DNA from 3 places in the Ruminococcus sp. AF20-12LB genome. Region 1 is predicted to be linked to each of the others. Evidence: riboswitches for the same ligand, from Rfam matches in the RefSeq annotation. Region 1 holds a riboswitch; each other region holds the start of a gene.

Region 1 (11,002 bases):
ATATTGTTCTCATCGTATCCCATCTCCTTATCATTTAATCAATCATTAGTAGCAAAAATTAAGAAGCATTTCAATCAGTCCACCATGTCACTTTTATTTTATGTTATACTGTTTTATATAATTTTTTTGCCCTTATCAGAGTTCATAAACACTGATGGGACGATATAACACAAGGGAAAAAATAAGGGAAAGCTCACCTGCGACAAATCCAGTGTTTTCAATGGTTTGCGGAGAATTTAATAACAAAATATAACAGTTATTAAATCTCTTAAAACAGGTGAAATCTCAATCGGAAGTTGTGAAGGTGCATTATGGACAAATATTTAAAAGAAACAAAAATGTTAGATTATTCCAACGAAAACATACAGCAGTTAATTCGGGAAAGAAGATGGAAAAATATAAATGAATTTGAACGCTTAAAATCGATTTATGATTTTGTTAGGGATGAAATATTGTTTGGATATAATATTGATGATAATGTTCCTGCATCAAAGGTTTTGGCAGATGGTTATGGACAATGTAATACAAAAGGAACATTGTTTATGGCAATACTAAGGGCATGCAATATTCCTTGCAGGGTACATGGATTCACCATTGATAAAAAATTACAAAAGGGAGCAATGACAGGGGTTGTCTATAAAAATGCACCACAAAATGTATTTCATAGTTGGGTTGAAGTTTACTTTGAGGATAGATGGTATGAGTTAGAGGCGTTTATTCTTGATAAAAAGTATTTACAAAAATTACAGAAAAAAATAGTGATTGTAAAGGTGCATTTTGTGGTTACGGTGTAGCCGTAAAAGACTTCAAAAATCCAATTATAGATTTTGATAGAAATAATACATATATTCAGAGTGAAGGAATTAATCAAGATTTTGGAGTCTATGATTCGCCTGATGACTTGCTAAAAGTACACCATCAAGAAATGTCTGCGATAAAAGCATTTTTATATAAACACTTTGGCAGGCATTTAATGAACCGAAACGTCAAAAAAATTAGAAATTGCTAAATTTCAGTTTAAGAAGTTTATGGGGAGAAAGTTTATGGGGCCTGTTTCCAAGACACGTCAATTTGAATTGTTTATTTTCATAAAATGTGTTACAATCGAGTTAGTCGAAACTAATTATATTGCAAAAAAGGTAAATGTATGAGTGAAAGAATAAAACCTACTATCAGTGGCAGTGCTGAGACAATGCTCCAGAGCTTTTATGCCAGAGCCCAATATTCCAAAAGTAAACATAATAAATTCTATGATGCAAAGGCGGTAGAATTAGTCGACAAAATTGATTATGATTTTTCTACAGCGGCTAGGGATTCTACGATGGGGAAAGGGGTAATTGCCAGAACGGTAGTTTTTGATGAATTAGTAAAGAATTTTATAGAGAAAAATCCTGATTGTACGGTGGTTAATATTGCCTGTGGTCTGGATACGAGATTTTATCGTATGGATAATGGTAAAATCACCTGGTACAATCTGGACCTGCCAGAAACGATAGCAATTCGCAATCAGATTTTCGAGGAATCAGGACGTGTTTCTACGATAGGAATTTCTGCACTTGACCCTGCATGGTCAAAAGAAGTAAAAGTGCGGGGGAAAATGCTTTTTATCATTGAAGGATTATCAATGTATCTGACAGCAGAAGAAAACGGTAAGATATTAAAAATAATAAAGGACAACTTTGATAATGCCTGTATTCTTATGGAATGTCTGGCAAAGGCATGGATAAAGAAAGAAGGAATAGAAAAATCCATACAGCAAACAGGCTCAAAATTTGTCTTTGGTGCAGATCATTTTGAAGACCTTGGGAATATGACAACAGGGTATCATAAAATAAAAGATGATAATATTCTTCGTGGCATGGAGTTATTTTCATCTGCATACAGACTTTTGGCGTTATTACCGATTGCAAAAAAGGTTACGCAGAAGATTCTGATATTTGAAAAGGACGAACAAAGCATGTGAAAGAGTCTTTATACGTTTTTTCTTGCATTTTTCAAATAAGAAGTATTGTCGCTGATTCGTCCAAGAAGAAAATATCCCTGATAGATAGAAAGCATGCGCTGAGAAAGATTTTTTGCATGATCTGGAGACAATCCGGAGTATAACAATACTTCCTGAAAAATCTGCTCAAATTTTTTCAGTCCTTCCATAAATACAGATGCAACTGCAGGCTTGCCAAGTGCTGTTTCCATGCCCATCACCGCATACGGGCAGCCTGCAAATGTTTGTCCATTTGTCCTTTCAGATAAAAAATCAAAGATTTCTTCAATAAAACTTTCCCAGTCATTTCCCTGAGAACTATTTTGAAATTGTTCCAGCAAGATTTGTTGATAGTATTCCGTTACCGCTGTTGCCAGGTCATCCTTGCTTTTGAAATAAAAATAAAAAGATCCTTTTGGAAGGTCTGTTTGTTTGAGAATTTCGCTGATTCCAGTAGCAGAATACCCATTTTTCCAAAAAAATTCAGCAGCACACTCGATCAGGCGTTGTCTGGATTCTTCACCCTTTTTCAATTCGCATTTCTTCCTTCAGTCTGGAAAACAGATGTGTAAGTGCAAACATAAGCGTTTCATAATGCATGTAATCTAAAGTATTCCTATCCGCAAGAATCTGAAGACTTGCCGGGAACTCGTCATCAGCCTCCCAGAAACGAATGATAATCGGCAAAAAAGGAAAAAGATTTAATTTAAAAGCAACATCTCCTTTTTCCAGTTCCCTTCCGGAAAGTGATATACAGGCATTACGCAATTCAACGGTTTTTCCGTTAAAAAAGTCAGCGGTATTCTGAAAAAATCCTCTGTTCGGTGAGAGATTTCCTGTTCGGACAGAGGAAAGGCTGTTTATATTTACAAATTCATGTGACAGATGGCAGCTATCCTTTGAATAACATAAAACATCATAAATAGTCATTGCTTCATTATGATTGGCTTCATGAACTGTTTCAAAATCATTATCTGACCACTGAACATTTCCCGTTTTTCGGTTAATACGATAGGTACGGTTGATAAAAGTGATATATAACCAGTCAGAATTGTAATCTAATGAATATTTATGTATCATTGTAGCCTGATCATATTGCAGGAAAACATGTGCTGTAGAAATTTTTGTTTTATCATAATTAGTGAGAGCTTTTGTCATATATCCCTCCAAGAATATTTTGTTGCAGTTATTTACAAAATAGACTAATCGGTCTATAAAGTCAATTCATTTTGCGTAACAAATAAAAATTAATGATCATGAAAAGTAAGTGTCTAAGACTTCCCATACCTTCTGATGGTAGATGACAAAATCCCGGCAGGTGCAAAGCTGTACTAAAATTAAATTATTGATATACATGACAACAAAAGCACTTCTTAGAGTTTTTTGATCTGAGAGGTGCTTTTTTTCGTGTTAAAAAATATATCCCAGCAGTCAACTACTGCAAAACAGTATATAACAGTTGACAACAGTATTATACTGTTATATACTGTTTACAACAGGAGGAAACATATGAAGATTATAATCAATAATACATCGATGGTACCAATTTATGAGCAGATCATGGAGCAGATCAAGGCGCAGATCATCTCCGGAGAGTTAAAAGAAAATGATATATTGCCGTCCGTGAGAACAATGGCAAAGGAACTGAAGATCAGTGCACTTACTGTGAAGAAAGCATATGACAATCTGGAAGCAGAGGGCATGACAGTCACAGTTCATGGAAAAGGAACATATGTAGCGGCTTCGAATACACAGCTGATGGAAGAAGAGCGCAGGAAAGAGGTTGAGGCGGATCTGGAAGCAGCAATTCAGAAGGGAAGGCGCTGCGGAATGAAAGAGGAAGAGATCCGTTCGTTGTTTGAACTCATCATGGAGGATGAATGATTATGTTGGAGATTAAAGGAGTAAAGAAAAGCTACGGTGAATTTCAGTTAGACTGTTCGTTAAATGTAGAAAAAGGAAGAATCACTGGTCTGGTTGGAGAGAACGGAGCCGGTAAGAGTACTTTGTTCAAGGCAGTGCTCGGACTCATTTCTTATGATGCCGGTGAGATAAAGATCCTGGGAAAAATACCGGAAGAGTTAAGTGAAAAAGAGAAAGAAGAGCTGGGAGTTGTCCTGGCAGAAACCGGATTCAGTGGATACTTGAAAGGGAAAGATGTTGAGGCAGTCCTTGCCAAATTGTATCCAAAGTTTGAAGCAGAAAAATTTCATCAGATGTGTGAAGAATATCAGATTCCGTTGGATAAATTTATAAAAGAGTACTCAACAGGAATGAAAGCAAAGCTGAATCTGATCATTGCATTGACACATCAGGCAGAATTCCTGATGCTGGATGAGCCGACAGCAGGGCTTGATGTCGGAGCGAGGGAAAGGATGCTGGATATTTTAAGAGAGTATATGGAAGAAGAACCGGAGAGAAGTATCCTGATCAGTTCACATATTTCTTCGGACTTAGAACATCTGTGTGATGACATTTATGTGATACATAAAGGAAAGATCATATTTCATGAAGCGATGGATACGATTCTTGAAAAATATGCAGTGTTGAAGGTCAGTGAGGAACAATATCAGGCAGTGGATAAAAGGTATCTTTTGAAAGAGAAAAAAGAGTTTTTTGGAGTTGCCTGTCTGACGAACGAGAAGCAGTATTATATAGAAAATTATCCGGAAATCGTAGTAGAGAGCGGATCACTCGATCAGGTGATCCTGATGTTGACAGGGGGCGAAAGATGATGAAAGGAATCAGAGGGCTTTTGGAAAAGGATTTTCGATTGTTTTTTCGACAGGGTGGTAATCTTTTTTTGGTGTTAGTGTTTGTAGCATTGTTTTTTATACTTACAGGAAAAACGGCAGCTGCTTTCATTGCAATGTATATCCCATCTGTTCTGGCAATATATTCAGGTAATACGATCAGTTATGATGAAAATGGCCATGGCTACACATATTTATTTTCTTTACCCGTAAATAAAAAAATATATGTCAGAGAAAAATATATTTTTTCCTTTATCATGACAGCATGTGGATGGTGCATTGGAATGATCTGTGCAGGAATTATGGTACTCATAAATCCTGAAGAGGTGTTTGATCTGGAAATGCTGGCAATGGAGTTGATCACATTTTTTGTGTTTCAGGCAATTGCGGGAATCATGATCGCGATCAGGATAAGGTTTGAAGGAGAGAAAGGGCGAATTGTGCTGCCAATCGCAATTTTAATTATTTTTGCGATTTGTTATACAATTAGATCTTTTGTGAAGACTAACTTGGGATTAAAAGAAAGTATTCTGCATATGATAGGGGGGATAGGGGATTTTGAAATCGGGATTGCCCTCATTGTGCTAAGTCTGCTTATATGGTTTGCTTCGTATAAGTATAGTATGAGTGCTATGAAGAAGAAAGAGTTTTAAGATAAGCGTGGTAAAAATGCTCCATTAAAAATAATGATTATATGGATGTAATAGCTACCAAAAATATTATAAAACTTTGTGAAAAAATAGGATTGTGTTTCGTAAGAGTCCCTTGTAAAATAGCGGATAAGGATGAAAAGAAAAGGAGATTCTTATGGGAACCAATGAAAAAGATATGACTGCCGGATCCCCCGGAAAACTGATCATAACTTTTGCCATACCAATGATGCTTGGAAATATTTTTCAGCAGTTTTATACAATGGCAGACACCATGATCGTCGGACAAGTGGTAGGAGTTGAAGCACTGGCGGCAGTAGGTGCCGGAGATTGGCTGGTATGGCTGGTGTTGGGGATCATGACAGGTATCACACAGGGTTTTTCTATTCTTGTATCTCAATATTATGGAGCAAGGGAAAAAGAAAATCTGAAATGCGCAGTGGCGAAAAGCTATATCATGACAGCATTACTGTCTGTGGTCGTACTCGCAGTAAGTGAAGGTACAGTTTATCATGTTCTTTTATTTTTACAGACACCGGATAATGTCATTGATCTGACAATGCTATATTTGCGGCTGATCTTTGCAGGAATCCCGATCATAGCTGCTTATAATATATTTGCAGCGATCCTTCGGGCACTTGGAAACAGCAGATCTCCGTTGATCGCAATGACAGTGGCAGCAGTGATCAATGTGGGACTGGATCTGTTATTTGTGGCGGTTTTTGGCTGGGGTATAGCCGGAGCAGCAGTGGCAACCGTTATCGCACAGGGATTTTCAGCCTTGTACTGTTTGATCGTATTACGTAAAATCCCGGATATCCGCCTGGAAAAGAAGGACTTTTACAGGCAGCCCTCTATGAGCCTGCGGCTTTTGGAACTGGGAGTTCCTCTTGCGATACAGAATGTGATCATCTCCGTGGGAGGACTTGTGGTACAGTATGTGATCAATGGATTTGGTTTTCTGTTTGTGGCGGGATTTACGGCATCGAACAAGCTGTATGGGGTTTTGGAGATGGCTGCCGTTTCATATGGATATGCTATTACAACCTATGTAGGCCAGAATCTTGGTGCAAAGAAATATCAGAGGATTCGAAAAGGTGTGCGCAGCGGCACTTATATGGCAGTGCTCACTTCGGCTTTCATTTCCGGTATGATGGTGTTGTTTGGACGTAATGTACTGTCCCTGTTTGTATCCGGTGAACCGGATCAGACCCGACAGGTATTGGATATAGCATATAAGTATTTGTTTATTATGGCTGTTTTTTTGTGGGTGCTGTATCTGCTGTATGTGTATCGTTCCGCTATCCAGGGCCTGGGTAATACTTTGATTCCGCTTGCCAGCGGCATTGCAGAATTTATAATGCGTGTCAGTGTTGCGCTGCTGCTGCCAAAAATGATCGGCGAAGATGGAATATACTATGCAGAGATCTGTGCATGGAGCAGCGCAGCTGTTTTATTATTCGTAAGTTATATGATCATTATACGGAAATATAAAGAAGTCACTGTTCATACATAATGTCATTTACTTGAGGAATCTATAATGATATATAGGCGGAAAATATCCGGGTTTTAATATGAAATGTTCAGATATTTCATATTTGACAGAAAAACTATTTATATAAAAAGAAAAGTATGATATTATAATACTTATTCGTTGCAACTATGAAAATTGAATAGTCAGAAGGGTGTACAAAGTACTTAATAAGGAATCTGGTGAAATGCCAGAACAGCCACCGCTACTGTGACAGGGACGAAAACCAAAATATCACTGGAGAGATCCGGGAAGATGGTAAGTAGGAAGAACTGGAGTCAGGAGACTTGCCTTTTTGACAGAAGAATTCTGATTCGGATGGGATACAGAAGGAATAAGCTCTGCCTGAGGTGGAGGTTTGTTTTTTGTGCTGATATGATGCTGGATCATATCAGCCTTTTTTATTTTAACCGAATAAACAGATGAAAAATGAGGAGAAATGAAAATGGGAAAAGTAATTGCAAAGCGTTTTATATTTATGATTCCGGTAGTTCTGGCGGTTACATTTATTATTTTTATGCTGAGTTTTATATCGGCAGGTGATGCGGCCAGAGTTCTGGCGGAGAAAAAATACGAGCACCCGTCACCGGAGCAGATAGAAGAAGTACGGCATGAGGAAGGACTGGATCAGCCGGTGCTGGTACAATACGGGAAATGGCTGGATCAGGCACTTCATGGCGATTTTGGAAAATCATATTCTACCAGAAAACCGGCTTTTGAGGAATTAAAAAGATATTTTCCACAGACATTTAAACTGGCAGTTACTTCGTTTTTATTGTTGATGATCGTATCAGTCCCTCTCGGAATTTTGTCGGCAATTTATGAAAACAGAGTTCTGGATAAAGTCATTCGCATTTTGTCGTCCCTCAGTGTATCTATGCCGTCTTTCTGGATCGGTCTGATGCTGCTATATATATTTGGAGTAAAGCTAAAAGTGATTTCCGTGATCGGAGGAGATGCCGGAGGCATCCCGATTCTTGCGGCATTTGCCATGGATATCAGTTTCTTTGGAATTATGACGAGATTGATCCGTACCAATATGATACAGGTGCTGAAGCAGGATTACATACGTGCCAGCAGAGCCAAGGGATTGTCATCTGTAAATGTAATTTTGCGTCATGGTCTGAAAAATATTCTGATTCCTGTGCTGACACGTCTGGTATCAATTGTGATCGGTTTTTTCTGTGGCTCAGCTGTGATAGAAAGTATTTTTTCAATTCAGGGAATCGGAAATCTGGCATTGAAATCCGTGATCTCAAAAGACACTCCGGTGCTGCAATGTTTTATCTTTATTCTGGCTGTTGGCATTGTAGTATTAAATTTTCTTGTGGATATCGCCTATTCTGCGATTGACCGGCGAATCCAGTTAAAGTAAAGGAGAGATCATAGAATGGGAAGCAGAAGAAAGCAGAAAACAGAAAAAAGCATGATCCAGAATCTGTACTGGAAACAGGTATTCCGGTCACCAAAAACAAAAATAGGATTGATGGTGGTCATAATTTTTGTATTGGCAGCTATTTTTGCACCTGTACTGGCGCCGCATGATCCACTGCTTGTGGATGTTTCGATAAAATTAAAGAATCCGTCGGCGGCATATCCTTTAGGTACTGATCAGCTGGGACGATGTATTTTATCAAGACTTCTCTGGGGCAGCCGGTATTCACTGAGCTATAGCTTTACGGTGCTTCTGATCACCGTATGTGTCGGGGTGCCGATCGGACTGTTTGCCGGATACGTAGGTGGAAAAATCGATTCGATAATTATGAGGATCATTGATGTATTTATGGCTATGCCGGTCTTTATTGTGGCACTTGCCATTGCAGGAACCGTAGGAGCCAGCGGCGCTCATCTGATCCTGTCCTTATCGGTCGTATCCTGGGCAGAATATGCAAGGCTTGCCCGTGCATTGACACTTCAGGAAAAAAATAAAAATTATATGACCGCACTAAAAGCCGGAGGCTGCGGCCACGCAAGGATCATATTCAGGCATGTATTGAGAAATATCCTGCCATCTGTGATCGCACTGGCAACAATGGAAATCGGTTCGATCATTCTGTCAATTGCCGGTTTTTCCTTTATCGGCCTTGGTGTGCAGGCACCGACACCGGAATGGGGGATCATGCTTAGTGACAGTAAAAGTTATATCCAGACTTATCCAAGACTGATGTTTTATCCGGGTATACTGATCATGATCATTGTTCTGGCATTTAATTATCTGGGGGAGGGAATACAAAATGGAACAGCCCAAAAATGATGTTCTAAAGGTAAAAAGATTACATGTGGAGTTTCAGACCTCTCACGGAATGGTTCATGCAGTAAAAGATGTTAGCCTGGAAGTAAAGCGCGGAAGGATCCATGCTCTGGTGGGAGAAAGCGGAAGCGGCAAGTCAGTTACCTCTCTGACGATCATGAATCTGCTTGCAGGAAATGGAAAGGTGATATCCGGAGATGTGACACTGAACGAAAAGAGTCTTCTGAAGTTATCAGGAAAAGAAAAACGACAGTTATACGGAGACAGGATCGGAATGATCTTTCAGGATCCGACCGCTGCTCTTGACCCGCTTTTTACAGTTGAACAACTGCTTCTGGAAGGACTGAGGAAACATCGCAGAATGAGCAAAAAACAGGCAAGGGAAGCTGCGTTGGAAAGTCTGCGGATGATGAATCTGCGTGATCCGGAAGAACTGATGAAGAAAAAACCTTACGAATTGTCTGGTGGTATGTGCCAACGTGTTATGATCGCCATTGCCATGTCCATGAAACCGGATTATCTGATTGCAGATGAGCCGACGACAGCATTGGATGTAACCGTACAGAAGCAGATCCTGGAAGAAATCTATCAGCTATCCAGGAAAGAAAATCTGGGTGTGTTATTTATTACGCATGATCTGGGTGTGGTGGCAGAGATCGCAGATGATGTTTCGATCATGAAAGACGGCGAAATAGTGGAAAACGGAACAGTTGAAGAGATCTTTTATCATCCGCAGCATTCATATACAAAAAAACTGTTGGATGCAGTTTTATAGGGGAAAAGTATGAGTACGTTACTAAAGACAGAACATTTAAAAAAATATTATGGCAAGAAAAAAATTGTGAAGGCAGTGGATGATGTAAGTCTGGAAATCCACGCAGGATCATCCATGGCCCTGATCGGTGAAAGTGGAAGTGGTAAAACTACATTCGGAAAGCTGATCGCCGGCCTGGAGAAACCTACAGATGGAAAATTCTGGTTTCAGGGACAGGAAATGCAGGATTTGTCTGAAAAGCAGTTTCGTCCATATCGCAAGAATCTTCAGATGGTCTTTCAAAGCAGCAGCGGGGTATTTGATCCCGGTTATACCATTGGAGAAAATATTCTGGAAATTTTGAAATTACATGAAAAATTGCAAGAGGGAGAGTATGAAGAACGGGTAAAAGAAGCTTTGATCCAGACGGGGCTTGATCCGGATATTCGCAACCGTTATGTTGGACAGATTTCAGGAGGTCAGTGTCAGAGAGCTAATATTGCGAGAGCATTGGTATTAAGACCGGAACTTGTGATCTGTGATGAACCGGTATCCAGTCTGGATTATTCCATACGAAAGCAGATCCTGCATCTGTTAAATGAACTGCAGGAAAAATATGAGATGACCTATTTACTGATCACTCACGATCTGTCCAATGTTCCATATCTCTGCAAAGAGGTGGCTATCATGTATCAGGGACGCGTGGTCGAGTTTATCGATCATACGGACAGCTTAAAGGAGACTGCCGTACATCCTTATACAAAAGATCTGTTTGATTCTATTCCGGTAAAAGAACCGAAAATGCGAAGAATCGGATCGCAGGAAAAGAAAATATTTTCAGATACCATTCCGGAACAGGGCTGCCCATATCAGAACCGGTGCAGAAGATGTACAAATATATGCAGAGAGCATATACCGGAATTGACAGAAATTGAAACAGGACATTTTGCGGCATGTCATATGCTGTAAAATATAAAACAAACAAAGGAGAGGAAGAAATGAAGAAAAGACGTGTAGCAAAATTGATAGCATTGAGCATGGTGGCGGCAACTTTACTGACAGGTGTCAATGTACAGGCAAAA
Region 2 (11,002 bases), on a different contig from region 1:
CGAGATGGGCCACGATCAGTAATAAGAAATATTATTTCTACAGCGGCAGTGGTGTTGCTGCAAGAAGCGTATTCCTTACAGACAAGAAGAATGTGACCAGATATTTTACCAGCAAATGCTTTATGGCAAAGGGCTGGGCAACGAATAAGAAAAAGCAGAAGCGTTATTTTGATCCAAACACGGGAGCTATGTATAAGGGCTTTAAGAAGATCGGCAGCAATACCTATTATTTTTACAGCAAGAGCGGCGTGATGGCTACCGGATGGGTCACAAATTCCAAAAAAGGATATAAATATTATTTTGATCCGTCAACCGGTGTCATGGCTACGGGAACGAAGACGATCGATGGCAAGAAGTATACATTTGGCAGCAATGGTGTCCTGGATACCAACCCGGGTACTGCTACAGTTACAAGCTCCAGGACCATCAAGAATTTCCTCGCCAATGCATTACTTCCGGTAGGAAAGACTCTTTACGTATGGGGCGGCGGCCACAACTGGTCAGATGCGACCAGAAAGGGCATCAGTCCAAAATGGAAACAGTGGTATGACAGCAATTCCAGCTCCTATAATTACAGATATTATATGGATCTCAGTGAAGCTACAGAACAGAAGGGCCTTGACTGCTCCGGCTTTGTAGGATGGTCTGTATATCAGATCATGCAGAGCAGATCCGGCGGACCCCAGTATACTACTGTTTCCGGAGATATTGGATCTTTATATTCCGGTAAGGGAATGGGAACCATCGTTTCCCAGTCTCAGCTGGCAAGCTCAAACTGGAAGCTTTATCCGGGAGATATCGGATACAACAGCGGACATACCTGGATCGTTCTCGGACAGTGTTCTGATAAGAGTGTTGTGATTCTCCACTGTACACCTAATGCCGGCGTACAGATTTCCGGAACACCGACACCAAGCGGAACTTACGGAAGCCAGGCGATCAAGCTGGCAGAAACTTACATGTCCAGGTATCCTGGAGTCAGCAAATATGATTATCATGAATCCAGCGGTAATTATATCCGAAACGGTGCATACTTCAGATGGAACAGAAGCACACTTTCCGATCCCAACGGATATCTGAAGAAAACAGCCAACCAGATCCTTGCAGATCTTTTCTGATCGGAAATACGCGGAAAGAAATTTATATGTAATAAATGACTATAAGAAACATGCGAGGAGAACCTGAGATATCACAGGTTCTCCTTTTTGATGTCAAAATCATTAATAAATGTTACAAAGTTTTAAACTAATTAATAGAAAATCCTTGCAATCCAAATAACACTGTGTTAATATATAAAAAGATTGAAACAAGATATTTCAAAAGTATTACAAAAAAACCAACGAAGCGGATGGTCAGATCCGCTGTATTAAATTAGAATCAGATTGCGAGGGTGAACAGTCATGAAGAAAAGGATATTATGTCTGACACTGGCGCTCATCATCAGCGGAGCACAGGTAGTCAGCGTAAGCGCAACAAGAGAAGATGAGGCAGCACTTCAGCAGGAGATGGATGCGACCAATGAACAGCTGAATGCGACTTATTCCAGATTGGATGAGCTTTCCTCACAGAAGTCACAGATTGAAGGCGAGATTTCAACTCTTGATGCCAATCTTGTAAACGTGATGGTTTCGATCCAGACACTGGAAGGAGATATCTCCAATAAGGAAGCCGACATTGCATCTACACAGACCAACCTTGAGAAGGCCAAAAATGCCAAGCAGAAACAGTATGAGGCAATGAAGAAACGTATCCAGTATCTCTATGAGAAGGGTGGAGACGATGCATGGTTCCAGATGATGCTGAATGCAGAGAACCTGTCTGACCTTCTTACAAGAGCAGAGTACACACAGAAGACTTATGAGCAGGACCGTAAGAGCCTTGAAAAATATTCCAATACGATCCAGCAGGTGGCAAACCTGGAAGCACAGTACACACAGGAGAAGGCAGAGCTGGAGGGGATGAAGCAGGAATATGAAGCAGAGTCCCAGAACCTGCAGGCACAGCTGGATGAGAAGCGTGCCACATCCGCAGATTATGATAATGAGATCGCCTACGCACAGCAGCAGGCTACAGATTATGCAAACCTTCTTGCAGAGCAGACTGCAGAGCTTCAGAGATTAGAGGCTGAGCGTATTGCAGCAGAGGAAGAGGCAAGACGTCAGGCCGAGGCTGAAGCAGCAGCGAGAGCACAGGCTGAGGCAGAAGAGGAAGCAAGACGCCAGGCAGAGCAGGAAGCACAGCAGGATGAGGCGGACGAGAGCGAAGATGTACAGTACGATGAGGACGGCAACGTGATCGAGAATACAGATGAGGATACTGCAGAGGATGACACCGAGCATGTGGATGAAGATGCAGACAATGGTGAAAATGATGATGCGTCCGGGGATACTGAGAATACAGAGGATAATGCAGACGCAGATTACGATAACAGCACAGATGCATCCGAAGAAAGTGCAGAGGACACATCCTCAGACAGTGACAGTTCTTCTTACAGCAGCGGTTCAGGATCTTCTGTTGTGAATTATGCCACACAGTTTGTAGGAAATCCTTACGTATGGGGCGGAACAAGCCTTACCAATGGTGCAGACTGCTCCGGATTTGTACAGAGTGTCTATGCGAACTTCGGAGTCAGCCTTCCGAGAACATCCTATGAGCAGCAGAATGCAGGTACAGAAGTATCCTACGCAGATGCACAGCCGGGAGATTTGATCTGCTATGGCGGACACGTGGCTATTTACATGGGTAATGGCCAGATCGTTCATGCATCGAACTCTCAGGACGGGATCAAGATCAGCAATGATGCTACATACAGAACAATTGTATCTGTAAGACGTCTTGTATAATAAGAACGTACAACAGAAAATAAAAACACAGCAGCCCGACAGCAGTTTGTCGGGCTGTTTTTTATGTCGTAAAAAACACTGAAAACCCATGGAACGGAGTAAACAGCAACAAAATATGCTCATAAATATATAAATATTGAAAATAGTATTGACATATAATTAACAGGATGTTATTATGATGTCAGTATAATTCCATATTGAACATAGCAAGTGCTGAGGATGGCTGACAGTTATGTATTGATTATCAGAGGTCCGCAGAAAAGGGAATCAGGTGTGAAACCTGAGCGATCCGGTCACTGTAACGGAGGAGCAAATCTCATAGTCCATTGTACGTATGTATGAGAAGGAGAGAGGAGCCATGATCCCGGAGCCAGGAAACCTGCTTGTTATGGCGAGGTTAAACTTCCGTGTAAAGTGTAACAACCATTTCAGGGACTCCGCACCCCTGGGACGTTGTCTACTTTTTTACGAGAGTAGGCATTTTTTTATGGAATGCGCCTGTTCATATGAATTATACATGATTAAATGGCAGGCGATACTACTCCGGATACATTCGTTCCCTCCGCGCACTCATGAACGGATTATATTTCTACCCCGGGGTGGCATCGCTACCTCTTTTTTTATAGGAAAATTTATGCGTGGTTATGTCAGGAGAGGAGAAAAGAGCCATGGAGAAGCCATACTGGGAAGGCAAAGAATACTCTTACTTCAGCCACAAAAATTGTGAGTACTTTCCATGCCATAAAGGAGCAGATCCGGAGAACTTCAACTGTCTGTTCTGCTATTGTCCTTTATATGCACTGGGAGATAAATGTGGTGGTAATTTTCGCTTTACGGAAAGCGGCATCAAAGACTGCACCGAATGCAAGCTTCCTCACAGAAGAGAGAACTTCGGATATGTTACAGGTAAATATAGCGAGCTTGCGGAAATTGTACGGAAGCAGCGGGAAAAATAAAAAACAGGTCAGTTCAGATACAGGAAAATGTATATTCCTGTGTTTGAACTGGCCTGTTTTGTTTTGGGGTGGACAATAGCTGTTATCTGTCGGAAAAAATACAGAAGATCATTCTCTGGTTTGGAGAAAAACCTTGAGTCTGGGAAGCTGGTTGTTGAGGATCAGCTGTTCTGGAAACATGGCCTGATGAACAAACTCAGCAGCATAGGTAAAATCTCCGATATGCTCCGGGCCATGGCTGTCACTGGAAAGAAGCAGCGGCAGATCATATTTGCGGCAGCATCGAAGGATCTCGAAACAGTTTTCTCTTGTGTCGCCACGATAGCCATAAGGTGCAAGAGAAGCTTCGTTGATCTCAAAGATCGTGCCGGTTTCCCTGGCAGCCCTTGCAAGCGCATCATAATTAACCGGGTAATGAGTGTTATCACTATGTCCGAGGATCTTCACACAGGGGTTTTTCATTACATTGATAAAAGCTTCTGTGTTTTCGGCTCTGGTACCGCAGCGGTAATTCCAGGCATGCATGCTGGCAATGGCGTAATCAAGTTTACATAATAATTCCTGGTCTAAATCTACCGTTCCGCTGCGGTCAAGGATATTCAGTTCAATTCCGTAGAGTAATTCCACACCGAAATGTTTTTTAGGAGAATAGGTAAGGCTGCGGAAATAGGAGGAAGTTCCGGCTGCAAGAGTGCCGGGACCGTGATCAGTGATCCCGAGAAGCCGGAGACCTTTCTCAGCAGCTGCACGTGCCATGTTGGTGATGGTACATTCCGTGCCGTGACCACTGGCGATGGAGTGGGTATGCATATCAGAAAGATACATAAAAATACACCTCTTTTACTGTTTGAGAACATGTAACAGAGCGGAATGCGAATGTCCGCTTTACATAAATTTTTTTTGAAAAACAAAGGAATTTCTATATAAATCCAAGTATGGCAGAGCAGAAAAGCAAAGTCAATAGAGAAAAACATAAAAATACAAAAAACAAATAAAATCAACAGGGTGCAACCAATAAAAACCACAAAAACAGCTAGAAACACATGTTGGATTTCGTTGACATCGAAGTAGGGGTAAGGTATAATAAAACTACATGAGCACATAGCCGGACAGGAGCGGTTCTGGAAGCGCAGAGGCAGACAGATCACCAGAAACAACCGGTTATGAGAAAGGAGAATCATGGAGAAATTTCATATAGCAGATGTTCCGAAAACAGACAGGATCACACATCTTGTAGATAATCTTTATGCAAAGATGCCGGTGATCGAATCTGCCAGAGCAAAACTGATCACAGAGTCTTACAAAGCAACAGAAGACGAGCCGATCATCACCCGCAGGGCCAAGGCATTTGCCCACATCCTGCACAACATTCCAATCATCATCCGTGATGAGGAGCTGATCGTCGGAAGCAGCACTTTGGCGCCGAGAGGATGTCAGACGTTTCCGGAGTATTCTTTCCAGTGGCTGGAGGATGAGCTGGATACAGTGGCTACCAGAACAGCCGATCCATTTTATATTGCGGAGGAAACCAAGGCGGAGCTCCGTGAGGTACATAAATACTGGAAAGGTAAGACTACCAGTGAGCTTGCAACCTCCTACATGGCACCGGAAGCGATTCTTGCCATTGACCACAATATTTTTACACCCGGAAACTATTTCTACAATGGTGTAGGACACGTAACCGTTAAATATGAAGAAGTTCTGGCAATCGGTTATGAAGGAATCATTGCCAAAGCTCAGAAGGAACTGGATGAGTGTAATGTAGGAGATGGTGATTACGCAAAGAAATCCCGTTTCCTGGAAGCAGTTATCATGAGCTGTCAGGCAGTTATTGACTATGCACATCGCTATGCCGAGCTCGCAGAACAGATGGCATATCAGTGTCAGGATCCGACCAGAAAACAGGAACTCCTTCAGATCGCATCCAATTGTACACACGTACCGGCAAAGGGCGCCCGTAACTTCTATGAGGCGTGCCAGTCCTTCTGGTTTGTACAGCAGCTGATCCAGATGGAAAGCAGCGGACATTCTATTTCTCCGGGACGTTTTGACCAGTATATGTATCCGTATTACAAGAGTGATATGGAAGCAGGCAATCTTACCAGAGAATTTGCCCAGGAACTGATGGACTGTATATGGGTAAAATTAAACGACCTGAATAAATGTCGTGATGCTGCATCTGCAGAGGGTTTTGCAGGCTACAGCCTTTTCCAGAACTTGATCGCAGGTGGTCAGAACAAGGATGGCGAGGATGTGACCAATGATCTCTCCTTTATGTGCATCCAGGCGTCTATGCATGTGCATCTTCCGGCACCGTCTCTTTCTGTAAGAGTATGGAACGGATCTCCGCATGAATTCCTGATCAAGGCTGCAGAGCTTACAAGAACAGGAATCGGACTCCCGGCTTATTACAATGATGAGGTTATCATTCCTGCACTGCAGAACCGTGGCCTTTCTCTTGCAGATGCCAGAGAATATAACATCATCGGTTGTGTAGAACCGCAGAAGGCAGGTAAGACAGAGGGCTGGCATGACGCTGCATTCTTTAACATGTGTCGTCCGCTGGAGATGGTTTTCTCCAATGGTATGGACAAAGGGGTACAGATCAGTGTCCAGACCGGCGATGTCACAGAGATGAAGAGCTTCGATGAGTTCTATGATGCATATAAGAAACAGATGGAATATTTCATTTCCCTGCTTGTAAATGCTGATAATGCCATTGATGTGGCACATGCGGAGAGATGTCCGCTTCCATTCCTTTCCTGTATGGTGGATGACTGTCTGAAACGAGGCAAATCCGTTCAGGAAGGCGGAGCTGTTTATAACTTTACAGGTCCTCAGGGATTTGGTATTGCAAACATGGCAGATTCTCTGTATGCGATCCGCAAGCTTGTATATGAAGAAAAGAAGATGACCATGGAGGAGTTGAAGGAGGCTCTGGCATGGAACTACGGCAAGGGTATCGATGCACAGGCTGCAGCAGATATCACCACCATCGTTATGCAGAAGCTCCAGGAGAATGGCATCAGTGTAAATGAGCAGACCGCAACAGCTGTTATGACAGCAGCTCTCGGAACAGAGCCATCTCCGGAGAAGAAGGCAAGATTCGAAGAGATCCACAAGATGATTGATGAGGTTCCGAAATTTGGAAATGATATCCCGGATGTGGACTACTTTGCAAGAGATGTGGCTTATACTTACACAAGACCGCTTCAGAAATATATGAACCCAAGAGGCGGACATTATCAGGCGGGACTTTATCCTGTATCTGCAAATGTTCCGCTTGGCGGACAGACCGGTGCAACACCGGATGGCCGTTACGCACATACTCCGGTAGCAGATGGTGTTTCCCCGTCAGCCGGCAAGGATGTGAAGGGACCGACAGCTGCGGCAACTTCTGTATCACGTCTGGATCATTTTATCGTATCCAACGGAACACTGTTTAATCAGAAATTCCATCCGTCAGCACTTGCAGGAAGAGAAGGACTGGAGAAATTCGTGGCATTGATCCGAGGATACTTTGATCAGAAGGGCATGCATATGCAGTTTAATGTTGTTGACAGAGAAACACTTCTGGATGCACAGAAACATCCTGAGAAGTACAAACATCTGGTTGTACGTGTTGCAGGCTACAGCGCATTGTTCACTACACTTTCCAGATCTCTGCAGGATGATATCATCAGAAGAACAGAGCAGGGCTTCTAAAGGAGTAACGTATGGACTATTTGGATACAAAGGGCAGGATCTTTGATATTCAGAAATATTCAGTACACGATGGACCGGGTATCCGTACCATCGTGTTCCTGAAGGGCTGCGTTCTCCGCTGCCGCTGGTGCTGTAATCCGGAATCACAGGAATACCGGATCCAGAACATGAAGGTTCTGGGAGAAGATAAAGTGATCGGCCGCGACGTGACAGTTCGTGAAATGATCGAAGAGGTGGAAAAGGACCGTGCCTATTATTACCGTTCCGGAGGCGGGATCACCCTTTCCGGAGGGGAATGTATGTGTCAGGCGGACTTTTCCAGAGATCTTCTCCGCGCGGCAAAGGAGAGAGGGATCAACACAGCGGTAGAAAGTATGGCCTGTGCCCCATGGGAAAAGATCGAACAGGTACTTCCCTATCTGGATGTATATCTGATGGATATCAAGCATATGAATCAGGAAAAACATAAAGAATTCACAGGACGGGCCAACGGACTGATGCTGGAGAATGCAAGAAGGGTTGCGCTCTACGGAAAAACCAGGCTGGTGATCCGCGTTCCGGTGATCCCCACATTTAATGATTCTGTGGAAGAAATCCAGGCGATCGCAAGATTTGCAGCATCCCTTCCGGGCGTAAACAAGATCCATCTTCTTCCGTATCACAGGCTGGGACAGGATAAATATGAAGGACTTGGCAGACCCTATTTAATGGAAGGAATCCTTCCGCCCACAGCAGAACATATGCAGATGCTGAAGAATGCAGTGCATGCGGTATGCGGCCTGGACTGCCAGATCGGCGGCTGAGAGATACGGGATTACAGAAAAAAGATCCTTTGCAAACAGAAAATATAAAAAACAATAAAAACAACATAAAAAACAACAAGAAACCAACACAAAACAACGGATTGTCCTTGACTTATTTTGTGGTATGGGGTAAAATGTTCTCAGAAACAAAATAGTGCAATCCAATGCTCAAGGAGGAAATTAAGCATGGTAAACGAGTTTGAAATCAAAAAACAGCTTTGTGACATCGGTAAGAGAATTTACAACCGTAACATGGTTGCAGCTAACGACGGAAACTTTTCTGTTAAAGTAGCTGAGAATGAATATCTTTGCACACCAACTGGTGTATCCAAAGGATTCATGACACCAGAGTTCATCTGTAAAGTAGATGGCAAGGGTAATGTAATCCAGGCTAACCCGGGATTCAAACCATCATCTGAGATCAAGATGCACATGAGAGTATATGAGAAGAGACCGGACGTGGGATCTGTTGTACATGCTCATCCGATCTATGCAACATCTTTCGCAATCGCAGGTATTCCGCTTACACAGCCGATCATGCCGGAGGCAGTTATCGCCCTTGGATGTGTTCCGATCGCTGAGTATGGTACACCTTCCACAATGGAGATTCCGGACAACCTTGAGAAATACCTTCCATACTTTGATGCAGTACTTCTTGAGAACCACGGAGCACTTACATGGAGCACAGACCTTAACGCTGCATACATGAAGATGGAGTCTGTAGAGTTCTACGCACAGCTTCTGTATCAGACCAAGCTCCTTGGCGGACCGAAGGAATTCGACAAAGAGAACATCGAGAAACTCTATGCGATCCGTCGTAAATTTGGTATGCCTGGTAAACATCCGGCAAGCCTCTGCCTGAACAAAGACGGCAAGAACTGCCACAACTGCGGTGGTGCATGCCACAGTGAGGACTACAAACAGTTCCCAGGATATCAGTATGATTTCGTTGGAAAAGACTGTGATTGTGATAAAGATGCAGCTCCTGCAGCAGATGCAGCAAAGAATGATGCAGAGCTTGTTGCTCAGATCACAAAACAGGTTATGGCTCAGCTTGGCCTGAAATAATCTTTTGACGGAATAATTAAGGAGGACAATCTCATGCCAATAAGTGAGAATATGGTACAGGAAATTGTACAGGAAGTTATGGCAAAGATGCAGATTGCAGATGCTCCGGCCGGAAAACATGGCGTTTTCAAGGATATGAATGATGCTATCGAAGCAGCCAAGAAGGCTCAGCTGGTAGTTAAGACAATGTCTATGGACCAGAGAGAAAAGATCATCACCTGCATCCGCAAGAAGATCAAAGAAAATGCGGAAGTACTGGCACGTATGGGTGTTGAGGAAACTGGTATGGGTAATGTGGGAGATAAGATCCTGAAGCATCACCTGGTAGCAGACAAGACACCTGGAACAGAAGACATTACAACAACTGCATGGTCCGGAGACAGAGGACTGACTCTGATCGAGATGGGACCGTTTGGTGTTATCGGTGCGATCACACCATGCACTAACCCAAGTGAAACAGTTCTCTGCAACACAATGGGTATGCTGGCAGGCGGAAATACAGTAGTATTCAACCCACACCCGGCAGCAGTTAAAACTTCTATTTACGCAATCAATCTTTTAAATGAGGCTTCCCTGGAATCAGGCGGCCCGGATAATATCGCTGTCACAGTTGAGAAACCAACCCTTGAGACAAGCAATATTATGATGAAACATAAAGATATCCATCTGATCGCAGCAACAGGAGGTCCTGGCGTTGTAACAGCAGTTCTTTCCTCCGGTAAGAGAGGAATCGGTGCAGGAGCAGGAAACCCGCCGGCACTGGTTGATGCTACTGCTGATATCCGTAAGGCAGCTCAGGATATCGTAAACGGATGTACATTCGATAACAACCTTCCATGTATCGCAGAGAAGGAAGTTGTTGCAGTATCTTCCGTAGTTGATGAGTTAATGCACTACATGCTTACAGAAAATGACTGCTACCTTGCATCCAAGGAAGAGCAGGATAAGCTTGTTGAAACTGTACTTGCAGGCGGCAAGCTGAACCGTAAATGTGTAGGACGTGATGCGAAGACACTTCTTTCCATGATCGGAGTTCAGGCACCGGCAAACACCCGCTGCATTATCTTCGAGGGACCGAAGGAGCATCCGCTTATCACAACAGAGCTTATGATGCCGATCCTCGGAATCGTAAGAGCAAAGGATTTTGATGACGCTGTAGAGCAGGCTGTATGGCTTGAGCATGGCAACCGTCATTCCGCACATATTCATTCCAAGAATATTGATAACATTACAAAATATGCGAAAGCAATCGACACAGCAATCCTTGTAAAGAACGGCCCGTCCTATTCCGCACTTGGATTCGGTGGAGAAGGCTTCTGTACATTTACCATTGCAAGCCGTACCGGTGAGGGACTTACAAGCGCAAGCACATTCACAAAGAGAAGACGCTGCGTAATGACAGACAGCCTTTGCATTCGTTGATCAGGAGGAACATAAATCATGGATATGAACAATGTAAATATCGAAGAAATCGTTAAACAGGTTCTCTCCGGCATGACAGGAAACGCTCCTGCAGCAGCTGCTGCAAGCGCTCCGGCTGCTCCGGCAGGAAATACAATTCCTAAAAAAGCAAGAGTGGCAATGATGACAGAGAAGAAACATTTTGAGCTTCAGGAGTATGACCTTC
Region 3 (11,002 bases), on a different contig from region 1:
ACGGTATCTGCTATGTAGATTATAATTCTGTGTTTCAGGATTATGCGTTGGATGTTTCGGAACAGGTTGCCGTGTATTCGGTGGTAAATACATTGATCGCGGCAACAGATATGGACAAAGTTGAGATTTCCATCGAAGGAAACAAGGAAGTGACCTTTGGCCAGAACATGCAGCTTTATAAGTTCTATGAGTGGAACGACAGCCTGCTGGCACACACAAAGGCTAAAAAAGAACAGAAAAAATAAAACATTTCAAAATATCAGAAAACGGGAGAACATTTATGGTGAAAAGGCCGATGTGTCTTTTGTGTTTTCTTATGGTGCTGAGTCTTGGCACGCTGGAGCTTATGGGGATTCCTCTGATCAGGGGGAATCCCCTTCCGGTAAATGTGCAGGAGCAGATCGAAGCGCATCCTGGTTCCATGATCTGCGGGGAAGTGGAACAGTATGAAAACACAGAATTTTCCCAGTCTGTTTATCTGAAAAAAACATATCTTATCCATCAGTCAAAAAAATTTCCAATTGAAAATGTAAGAATATTTCTCAAAAAAGAAGAAGATCTGAAACCGGGAATGCGGATCCTGGTCAAGGGAACGCTGAAAAGAGTGGAAGGTCCTGCGAATCCGGGGGGCTTTGATAGCCAACACTTTTATGCCTGTCGTCATATTTATTATTTCATGAAGAACGCTGTGCTCCAAAAGAAAACAGCCGTGTATTCCGGCTACAGGCAGCTCCTTTTGGAGATAAAAGAAAGCTGCAGACAGATCCTGAAGGAAGCAGCAGGAAAAGATGCGCCTGTTTTTTGTGCCATGACGCTTGGAGACAAACAGGAACTGGATCCGGAAACACAGATGCGCTATCAGCTGGCCGGAATCATACATATCCTTGCCATCAGCGGACTTCATATCAGTATTCTGGGAATGGGGCTTTACAACCTTCTAAAGAAGATGGGACTGGGAATCTGGCCTGCCGGGATTTTTTCTCTGGGAGTGATGCTGCAGTATGGGATCATGACCGGAGGGAGTGTTTCCACCATGCGTGCAGTAACTATGTTTCTGATCGCCATGGGAGCCAGGATCACCGGACGGATCTATGATATGATGAGTGCTCTTTCCGTAACTGCCATGATGATCCTTGTGGAATCTCCGGCCTATCTCCTGGACAGCGGATTTCTTCTGTCCTTTGGCTGTGTTCTGGGAATGGGGCTCGCTGCGGAAAAGATCTGTGCCCTTGCAGGAGCGGAGAAAAAATGGACAAAGGCACTGGTAAGTCCTATAGCTCTTCAGCTTGTGACTTTGCCGGTGATGCTGAAGTTTTTCGGAGAAGTCTCTATTGCCGGATTTATCCTGAATCTGTTGGTGCTTCCAAGTGTGGGGGTAGTGCTGACTGGAGGAATGGCGGCGCTGCTGCTGGGGATTCTCAGTATTCCCGCAGCAAAACTGGTGCTCCTGCCGGCAAGGGTACTGCTGCTTTTTTATGAATATCTCTGCAGTCTGGCAGGAAGGTCGGGATGGAGTACCTGGATCGGAGGGGAGCCGGAAATATGGCAGATCCTGGTATATTATGGTTTTTTGATCACAGTTCTGTTTATGGGACAGTATATAAAAGAACAGCGCCGGAAGAAAAAAGCAGTCTGTGAGGAAACGGAGCTATCAGGGGAGCGGTCGGAAGCAGGTTGCCGGAAGCTATATGCTATCCGGATAACAGCCGGTATTTTTCTGGCAGTCGGAATCCTGATACTGGGATATCATCCGGCAGGAAGTCTGAAGGTGATCTGCCTGGATGTAGGACAAGGGGACGGTATTCTTGTGGAGACCCCGGAGGATCACCATTTTCTGATCGACGGAGGAAGCAGCAGCCAGTCGGACCTTGGAAGATACTGTCTTTTGCCGGCATTGAAAAGTCAGGGGATTTCCTGGCTGGATGGGATTTTTATTTCTCATACAGATCAGGATCACATCAACGGTGTGAAGGAACTTCTGGAATATATGGGAAAAGGTCTCACAACCATCCGGGCCGGATATCTGATCCTGCCTGCCTGGGTTGAAAGACCAGATGCGTGGAGGGAGCTTGCAGAGACAGCAAAAACTGCCGGAGTTAAGGTAGTGACAGCAGAAAAGGGAGATGAGCTGCTTTGCGGAAGGGTATCTTTTTCTGTTCTGTGGCCGGAAAAAAATGCTGCGGGAAAAGATGTGAATGAGGAAGCAATGGTGATGAAGTTGTCTTTTGGAGAATTCCGGATGCTTTTTACCGGAGATATCGGTGCAGATACGGAGAAAAAGCTTCTGGCAGCCGGGGTGCTTGAGGATGTTGACTGTCTGAAGGTGGGACATCACGGTTCCCGTTATTCTACCACAGAAGCATTTCTTGAGAAAATAAAGCCGGAAGTGGCGATCATTTCCTGTTCTTCCGCCAACACCTACGGACATCCGTCACCGGAAACCGTAGAGCGGCTTAAAGAGGCCGGAAGTCAGGTGGAATACACCATGAAAAACGGTGCTATCACTGTGGAAACAGATGGAAAAAAGCTTAAGATCGGAAGGTTCCGGAAGGATTGAGGATTTTTTTCCAAAACCGAAAAAAAACGGTGACTTTTGAACACGTTTGTTGTAGAATAGACAGGGTTTGTGCAAAAACAAAGCACTGAAAATGTGCAATACAAAATAAGGAGTTTTTATTTATGAAGTATGATGTACTGATCGTAGGGGCAGGTCCCGGTGGGATCTTTGCAGCCTATGAACTGATGAATAATGATCCGGAGAAAAAGATCGCAGTTTTTGAAGCAGGTCATCCTCTGGAAAAAAGAAAATGTCCCATCGACGGAAAGAAAGTAAAATCCTGTATCCACTGCAAAACCTGCGCGATCATGAAGGGATTTGGCGGTGCAGGTGCTTTTTCCGATGGAAAATATAATATCACCAATCAGTTTGGCGGAACTCTGTACCAGCATATCGGCAAGGATACAGCCACAGAGCTGATGGAATATGTAGATAAACTGAACCTGATGCATGGCGGTGAAGGAACCAGGCTTTATTCCACCACAAACAGTGAGATTCGTAAGCTCTGCCTTCAGAATGGCCTGCATCTTCTGGATGCATCAGTCCGTCATCTGGGAACAGATATCAACTATGTGGTGCTGCAGAACCTCTATGAAAAAATGAAAGACCATGTGGATTTCTATTTTGACGCATCTGTTGATAAAGTGGAGAAAACAGAAGATGGTTACGCAGTTGTTGTAGGCGATGAGCGTTACGAGGGAACTTACTGTATCATCTCCGCAGGACGAAGCGGAAGTAAATGGATGGAAACTGTATGTACAGAGCTTAAGATCCCGACTCTTTCCAACCGTGTGGACATCGGAGTCCGTGTGGAGCTTCCGGCAGAGGTTTTCAGCCGTCTGACAGATGAGCTTTATGAGAGCAAGATCGTTTACAGAACTGAGAAGTTTGAGGATATGGTCCGTACCTTCTGCATGAACCCGCGAGGTGTTGTCGTGAATGAAAATACCAACGGTATCATCACAGTAAACGGTCACAGCTACGAAGATCCGGCAAAGCATACCAACAATACAAACTTTGCCCTTCTGGTATCCAAGCATTTCTCAGAGCCGTTCCATGACAGCAACGGATACGGTGAGAGCATTGCAAGACTTTCCAATATGCTTGGCGGTGGTGTTATGGTACAGCGGTTCGGAGATCTGATCCGCGGAAGACGAAGCACAAAAGCCCGTATTGAGGAAAGCTTCGTAACACCTACACTTTCTGCGACACCGGGAGATTTAAGCCTTGTTATGCCGAAACGTATCCTGGATGGCATCATCGAGATGATCTATGCCCTGGACAAGATCGCACCGGGAACCGCGGATGACGATACTTTGCTTTATGGCGTGGAGGTTAAATTCTACAACATGGAGGTTGAGATCGACGAAAATCTGGAAACTTGCCACAAGGGTCTCTTTGTTATCGGAGACTGCAGCGGTGTGACACACTCTCTTTCCCATGCATCTGCCAGCGGAATCTACGTAGCCAGATACCTGGAGCAGAAGTATTTTAACAGATAAACTGCAGAGCAGTTTATCTGTTATGAGCAAGTAGCGAAGCGGATTGCGAATATCCGTTTAACCAGATAAACTGCGAAGCAGTTTATCGATTATGAGCAAAACAGTCCTTTTCTGATATCAGGGTGATGACAGAAAGGGGCTGTTTTTGTGAGTGAAGGTCGTTACTGTTCACTGGTAATGTCCCGCGAGGTGTTTTTTGTGAGCGAAGGTCACAGAAAAACCGAGACATACCGCGCGAATTTATGCGATCAGCATAAATTCTGTGCATCGCGAAGCGTGTTACTGAGAACGGAGTGAACAGTAACTGAAGGTCACAGAAAACCGTGAATCGTCCGACATCAATCTTGACAAATTTGTGAGTTTGTGGTAAAAATTAGATAACCAGATAAAAGAAAATATGTGCAAATGTTATAACGATAAGGTTGCATCCAGTCGGATGTGCAAAAGAGAATCCGGTGAGAATCCGGAACGATACCGTCACTGTGAAAGGGGAGCTGCTTTTATAACCACTGGGAGACCGGGAAGGGAAAGCAGCGTGGAACCAAGTCAGGAGAACTGCCTTATTGCGAGATTCAAGGGTTCGCGGTTTACGAATCTGTATTCTCCATAACAATACAGAACTTCTTTTTATGTATTTGTATTGCGCAGAGAATCATGTGTGAGCAGGCAGCCGCAGAGAGCTGCCGTTTTTTGTACATATCAGTATTCTGGAAATACATGAAAAGAGGACAATAAGAAATGAAAAGAAAAACAATGTTAGCTCTGATGCTCGCAGTTTCCATGACATGCTCTATGGGTGCAGCTACAACAGCAATGGCAGCAGAGGATTCTGCTACAGAAGAGAACGCTGAGGCAGCTGATACCACAGAGGCTTCCGATGCAGATCAGGAAGCAGCAGATAATGTAGCAGCTCTGATCGACAAGATCTATGTACAGGAAAGAAACGACACAACAGATGAGGACTGCAAGGCAGCCAAAGAAGCATGGGATGCTCTGACAGACGCTCAGAAAGAGCTGGTAGAGGGTGAGAATGCAGATCCGGATTACTTTGGACGTGACACAGGAGATGCTTCCAAGGACGATCCGCGTAACCAGGATGAGATCGGTGAGAATGAGCTTCTTGTTGTAAGCTTCGGTACTTCCTTCAATGACAGCCGTGCAGAGGATGTCAAGGGAATCGAGGATGCTCTTGCAGAAGCTTATCCGGACTGGTCTGTAAGAAGAGCATTTACAGCACAGATCATCATCAACCATGTAGAGGCAAGAGATGATGAAGTGATCGATAATATGCAGCAGGCTCTTGACCGTGCAGTAGAGAATGGTGTTAAGAACCTGGTTGTACAGCCTACTCACCTGATGCACGGTGCTGAGTACGATGAGATGACAGAAGCGATCAATGAATATAAAGATAAATTCGAGTCTGTAGCTATCGCAGAGCCAATGCTCGGCGAGGTTGGAGATGATGCAACAGTGATCAACGATGACAAGAAAGCAGTTGCTCAGGCGATCACAGATGAGGCTTGCAAAGAGGCAGGATTTGACAGTATGGATGCAGCAGCTGAGGCTGGTACAGCATTCGTATTTATGGGACATGGAACATCCCATACAGCTAATATTACATACGATCAGATGCAGACACAGATGGAAGACCTTGGATTCAAGAACGCATTCATCGGTACTGTAGAGGGTGAGCCGGAAGACACAGCCTGCGACAAGGTTATCGAGAAAGTAAAAGAAGCAGGATACAAGAACGTTGTTCTTCGTCCGCTGATGGTTGTTGCCGGAGACCATGCAAACAACGATATGGCCGGTGATGATGAGGATTCCTGGAAGAGCCAGTTTGTAGCATCCGGAAACTTCGATAAGGTTGACTGCCAGATCGAGGGTCTTGGAAGGATCGAAGCCGTTGAGAAGCTTTATGTAGAGCATACAAAGGCAGCAATCGATTCTCTGGGAAGCACTGATGAATCCGCAGATTCTGATGCAGCAGATACAGAGGCTGATTCTGCTGAGGAGTCCGCAGAATAATAAATACAAAAATATCTGAGTGAGTTCAGATACCTATAAGAAATCAATGTAACTGCCCGGAAAGATCAGGAAGACTGTTTTCCGGGCAGATTGCTGTATCTATGGAAGGGAGAAGATTATCATGAAAAAACGCTATGTAAACTTAATTCTTGCAATGGCAAGTGCATCAGTCCTGGTGCTGGGTTCTGTGCCTGCGATGGCAAAAACAGACGAAACAAAAACCGAGTCCGGTGAGGAAGCAGAAACTTCCGGAGAAAAGGATACGGATGCAGACAAAGCAGATACACTGGAAGATGGCGTTTATACAGCAGAGTTTGATACAGACAGCAGCATGTTTCATGTAAATGAGGCCAATGACAAAAAAGGAGAACTCACGGTCAAAGATGGTAAAATGACCATCCACGTAAGTCTGGTTTCCAAGAAGATCGTTAACCTGTTTGCGGGAACTGCCGAGGATGCCCAGAAGGACGGAGCAGAGATTATCGATCCGACCACAGATACAGTTAAGTACAGCGATGGTTATACAGAAGAGGTTTACGGATTTGATATCCCGGTATCGGCCATTGGTGAGGAATTTAACGTGGCGATCCTGGGAGAAAAAGGCAAATGGTACGACCATAAAGTCAGCGTAAAGGATCCTGTAAAAACAGAGGATACTGCTGAAAAAACAGCGGACGATACAGAAAAAGAAGGAGCTGCCTCTGACAAAAAGACAGCAGAAAAGTCAGATGAGTCCAAAGAAGGAGAAACCTCTGACGACAAGAAATCCGAAGGGAAAAAGCCGGAAGATCTGAAGCTGGAGGATGGAACCTATGAGACTGATGTAACCCTTACAGGCGGATCAGGAAGAGCATCTGTAGAATCTCCGGCCAAAGTAGAGATCAAGGACAAAGAAGCTACGGCAACCATCATCTGGAGCAGTCCGAATTATGATTATATGATCGTGGACGGCGAAAAATATGAGCCGGTGAACAAAGACGGAAACTCCACATTTGAGATCCCGGTCACTGTCTTTGATGCAGAAATGGAAGTGACTGCAGATACTGTAGCCATGAGTACGCCTCACGAGATTGAGTATACTCTGAATTTTGATTCTTCAAGTATGAAAAAGGAAGAAAAATGAAAAAAATAATTTCATACATATTTCTGACGCTGACCCTGATCCTGGGGTGTGCTTTTGCAGTGCAGGCAGCAGAGACAGAACATAAGCCTGCGGATATTCCAGGCCTTACCTTTGACCACAGTATGGATCTTTCCTACGCAAAGGAATTTAATGTGGATTACTACAACGATGGCTATGCGCTGCTCACCATTGATCAGGAAGGACAGTTTCTTGTAGTTCCCGAGGGCAGGAAAGCACCGGAGGGGCTGGATCCTGACATTGCGGTTCTGCAGCAGCCCATAAACAATATCTATCTGGTAGCAACCTCGGCCATGGATCTTTTCCGCGCTATCGACGGGATTGACAGCATCAAGCTTTCCGGAACCAAGGAAGACGGATGGTATATCCAGGAAGCAAAGGACGCCATGGAACAGAAAAAGATGATCTATGCCGGCAAGTACAGTGCTCCGGATTACGAGCTGATCCTGAACGAGGGCTGTGATCTTGCCATTGAATCCACCATGATCCATCACAATCCGGAGGTACAGGAGAAGCTGGAGCAGTTCGGGATCCCTGTAATGGTAGAGCGTTCCAGCTATGAGAGTCATCCTCTTGGAAGAACCGAGTGGATGAAACTTTACGCAGTTCTTCTGGGAAAAGAAGATGTGGCAGAAAAGGTATTCAAAGAGCAGACGGACAAGTTGGATAAGGTTCTCACCGCAGATAAAACAGACAAGACCGTGGCGTTCTTTTATATCAACTCCGTAGGTGCGGTAAATATAAGAAAAAGCGGCGACTATGTTTCGGAAATGATTTCCCTCGCAGGAGGAAATTATGTTCCGGAGGATACGGGAGTAAATGACAATGCTCTTTCTACCATGAATATGCAGATGGAAGAATTTTATGCCAAGGCGAAGGATGCAGACTATATCATCTACAACAGTACGATCGACGGGGAACTTAAGACCATTGATGAGCTTCTTTCCAAAAGTAAGCTTCTTGCAGATTTCAAGGCAGTGAAGAACGGAAATGTCTGGTGCACAGGCAAAAATCTTTTCCAGGAAACCACCGGACTTGGAACCATGATCGAGGATATCCACACCATGCTGACTACAGATGATGATTTTCTGGATGAGCTGACCTATATGCATAAACTGAAATAAATTCCAGTGTTCGCTTTAACTCCTTTGCCGGTTTCCACCTGTGAGCAGGAAACGAAAGGATATGATAACAAAACAGAAGAGGAGTGTACCAGAAAAAATGAATGACAGAAAACGCGCAGTCCGATACGGGGTCTCGTTTGTGATCCTTGCGGTACTTTTGATCTTTTTATTTATATGGAATGTAAATTCCGGAAGTATCCACCTCTCTGTGAAGGAGATCCTGAACATCATATTCCGGCATCAGGGAGATGAAACTTCTTATAATATCGTCTGGGAGATCCGTCTTCCCAGGATACTGGCAGTGATCATCCTTGGCGGAGCACTTTCTGTTTCCGGATTTTTGCTGCAGACCTTTTTTAACAACCCTATCGCGGGACCCTTTGTACTGGGAATCTCTTCCGGTGCCAAGCTGATCGTGGCGCTTCTGATGATCTTCTTTTTAAGCAGATCGGTGTCCATCGGTTCCGGTGCCATGATCCTGGCTGCTTTTGCGGGCTCAATGATCTCCATGGGCTTTGTGCTCCTTGTGGCAAAAAAAGTCCACAACATGTCCATGCTGGTCATCAGTGGTGTTATGATTGGCTATATCTGTTCGGCCATCACAGACTTTGTGGTGACCTTTGCAGATGATTCCAACATAGTCAATCTTCACAACTGGTCACTGGGAAGCTTTTCCGGTATGACCTGGGGGAATGTGCAGACTATGGCTGTTGTGGTACTTCTTACCATGGTGATCGTATTTTTTATGTCAAAACCGATCAGCGCCTATCAGCTGGGGGAGACTTACGCGCAGAATATGGGAGTTAATATCAAGGTTTTCAGGATACTTCTGATCCTGCTTTCCAGTATTCTTTCTGCCTGTGTGACTGCTTTTGCAGGGCCAATCTCTTTCGTGGGGATCGCTGTGCCTCACATTGCAAAAAGTCTCCTGAAGACTGCCAGACCGCTGCTTGTGATCCCGGCCTGTTTTCTGGGCGGTGCAGTGTTCTGCCTGTTCTGTGATCTGATCGCAAGAACTGTATTTGCACCGACGGAGCTGAGCATCAGTTCTGTGACGGCAGTTTTCGGGGCACCGGTAGTTATCTATATCATGATTCGCAGACAGCAGAGGATATAAACGATGAAATCATATTTTTTTTATACAGATCAGCTGACCGTAGGCTATGATGGAAAACCACTGATCAAAGAGATCAATATTCAGCTGAATAAAGGAGAGATCCTGACACTGATCGGTCCCAACGGTGCCGGAAAATCTACTATTTTGAAGAGTATCACAAGACAGCTTTCTCTGATCAGTGGAACGATATATCTGGAACATGAACAGATGAGCCGGATGACCAACAGGGAAGTGTCAAAAAAACTGGCTGTAGTACTTACCGAGCGCATGCGCCCGGAGCTTATGACCTGTGAGGATGTGGTATCCACCGGACGATATCCCTATACCGGAACTCTTGGGATACTTTCCGCAGAGGACAAGGAAAAAGTTAAAAGCGCTATGGAGATGGTTCACGCCTGGGATCTGAAGGACCGGGATTTTACAGCCATCAGTGACGGACAGAGACAGCGTATCCTTCTGGCACGCGCCATCTGCCAGGAACCGGAGATCATTATCCTGGATGAGCCGACCTCCTTCCTGGATATCCGGCATAAGCTGGAGCTTCTTGCCATTTTGAAGAAGATGGTATTGGAAAAACAGATGACGGTGATCATGTCCCTTCATGAGCTGGATCTTGCCCAGAAGATTTCTGACCAGGTGATCTGTGTTCATGGAGATCACATTGAGAAATATGGTGCACCGGAGGAAATCTTTACCTCAGATTATATTCGGAAACTTTATGGCATCACCCGTGGGAGCTATAATGCAGAATTCGGCTGCGTGGAAATGGAACCTCCGGCCGGAAAACCGGAGGTATTTGTGATCGGAGGAAATGGAAGTGGGATTCCGGTATACCGGAAACTGCAGCGACAGGGGATTCCTTTTGTGACCGGAGTTCTCCATACCAATGATGCAGATTATCAGGTGGCAAAAGAACTGGCTGCAAAAGTGATCACGGAGAAGCCTTTTGAATGCATTTCAGAGTCAGCCTTTGAAGAAGCGCTGGAGTTCATGGGAAAATGTGAAAAAGTGTACTGTCCGCTGAAGGATTTTGGTATCATGAATGAAAAAAACCGGGAATTGTTGAAAAAAGCAAAAGAAACCGGAAAATTAAACAGGATCAGATAAGTTCGCTGGGAAAAAGTGAAAAGCGATAAAACGTTGTCAGAAATGTGAGATATAATTTCCGGCAGCGTTTTTTTTATATAATATAAATTACAAATATTTCTGCAGCTGTGTTATAATACAACAAGAATGACAGATCGTGAAGCGCTCACATTCGTGGAGATGTAAGTAATGGAGATGAATGTCCGCTTTACACCGCAAAAGTTAAGCAGATACAATCAATTCGAAAAAATATATGGAGGGAAGATCAATGAAAAAAAGAAACATGATCGCAGCTCTGCTCTGCAGTGCATGCCTTGTGGCAGGAAGTGTAAATCCCGTATTTGCAGATGCATCGAAGGTAGTAACACTTGGAGCAGATCTTACGGATGCTCAGAAGCAGACAATGATGAAATATTTTAATGTAAGTTCCGATCAGGTGCAGGTGAT

The links. A riboswitch is a leader RNA that binds a small molecule or an ion and turns the genes downstream of it on or off. The one in region 1 is predicted to bind cobalamin.
Region 2: it holds a riboswitch for cobalamin, as region 1 does, so the genes downstream of both, DWX61_RS02410 (cysteine-rich small domain-containing protein) here and DWX61_RS16680 (ABC transporter permease) in region 1, are expected to answer to the same signal.
Region 3: it holds a riboswitch for cobalamin, as region 1 does, so the genes downstream of both, DWX61_RS02345 (sirohydrochlorin cobaltochelatase) here and DWX61_RS16680 (ABC transporter permease) in region 1, are expected to answer to the same signal.

Annotation. Positions count from the first base shown of each region.
Region 1 covers NZ_QUGH01000017.1:33,703-44,704, reverse strand. Annotated here, with positions in the region: gene DWX61_RS16725 (DUF6061 family protein) at 1-34, opposite strand, end outside; gene DWX61_RS16720 (transglutaminase domain-containing protein) at 312-794, shown strand; gene DWX61_RS16715 (class I SAM-dependent methyltransferase) at 1,148-1,963, shown strand; gene DWX61_RS16710 (TetR/AcrR family transcriptional regulator) at 1,972-2,514, opposite strand; gene DWX61_RS16705 (DUF3786 domain-containing protein) at 2,501-3,139, opposite strand; gene DWX61_RS16700 (GntR family transcriptional regulator) at 3,491-3,865, shown strand; gene DWX61_RS16695 (ABC transporter ATP-binding protein) at 3,868-4,716, shown strand; gene DWX61_RS16690 (ABC-2 transporter permease) at 4,713-5,387, shown strand; gene DWX61_RS16685 (MATE family efflux transporter) at 5,542-6,900, shown strand; cobalamin riboswitch at 7,051-7,224, shown strand; gene DWX61_RS16680 (ABC transporter permease) at 7,361-8,290, shown strand; gene nikC (nickel transporter permease) at 8,306-9,169, shown strand; gene DWX61_RS16670 (ABC transporter ATP-binding protein) at 9,150-9,941, shown strand; gene DWX61_RS16665 (oligopeptide/dipeptide ABC transporter ATP-binding protein) at 9,951-10,889, shown strand; gene DWX61_RS16660 (nickel ABC transporter substrate-binding protein) at 10,919-11,002, shown strand, end outside.
Region 2 covers NZ_QUGH01000001.1:532,527-543,528, forward strand. Annotated here, with positions in the region: gene DWX61_RS02400 (N-acetylmuramoyl-L-alanine amidase family protein) at 1-1,118, shown strand, start outside; gene DWX61_RS02405 (C40 family peptidase) at 1,401-2,843, shown strand; cobalamin riboswitch at 3,075-3,244, shown strand; gene DWX61_RS02410 (cysteine-rich small domain-containing protein) at 3,512-3,799, shown strand; gene DWX61_RS02415 (phosphatase) at 3,908-4,624, opposite strand; gene DWX61_RS02420 (glycyl radical protein) at 4,979-7,504, shown strand; gene DWX61_RS02425 (glycyl-radical enzyme activating protein) at 7,516-8,307, shown strand; gene DWX61_RS02430 (class II aldolase/adducin family protein) at 8,494-9,375, shown strand; gene DWX61_RS02435 (aldehyde dehydrogenase family protein) at 9,409-10,797, shown strand; gene DWX61_RS02440 (zinc-binding dehydrogenase) at 10,816-11,002, shown strand, end outside.
Region 3 covers NZ_QUGH01000001.1:514,765-525,766, forward strand. Annotated here, with positions in the region: gene DWX61_RS02330 (GerMN domain-containing protein) at 1-245, shown strand, start outside; gene DWX61_RS02335 (DNA internalization-related competence protein ComEC/Rec2) at 281-2,557, shown strand; gene DWX61_RS02340 (NAD(P)/FAD-dependent oxidoreductase) at 2,680-4,059, shown strand; cobalamin riboswitch at 4,462-4,636, shown strand; gene DWX61_RS02345 (sirohydrochlorin cobaltochelatase) at 4,798-6,087, shown strand; gene DWX61_RS02350 (hypothetical protein) at 6,209-7,210, shown strand; gene DWX61_RS02355 (ABC transporter substrate-binding protein) at 7,207-8,352, shown strand; gene DWX61_RS02360 (FecCD family ABC transporter permease) at 8,450-9,469, shown strand; gene DWX61_RS02365 (ABC transporter ATP-binding protein) at 9,473-10,576, shown strand; gene DWX61_RS02370 (DUF1002 domain-containing protein) at 10,824-11,002, shown strand, end outside.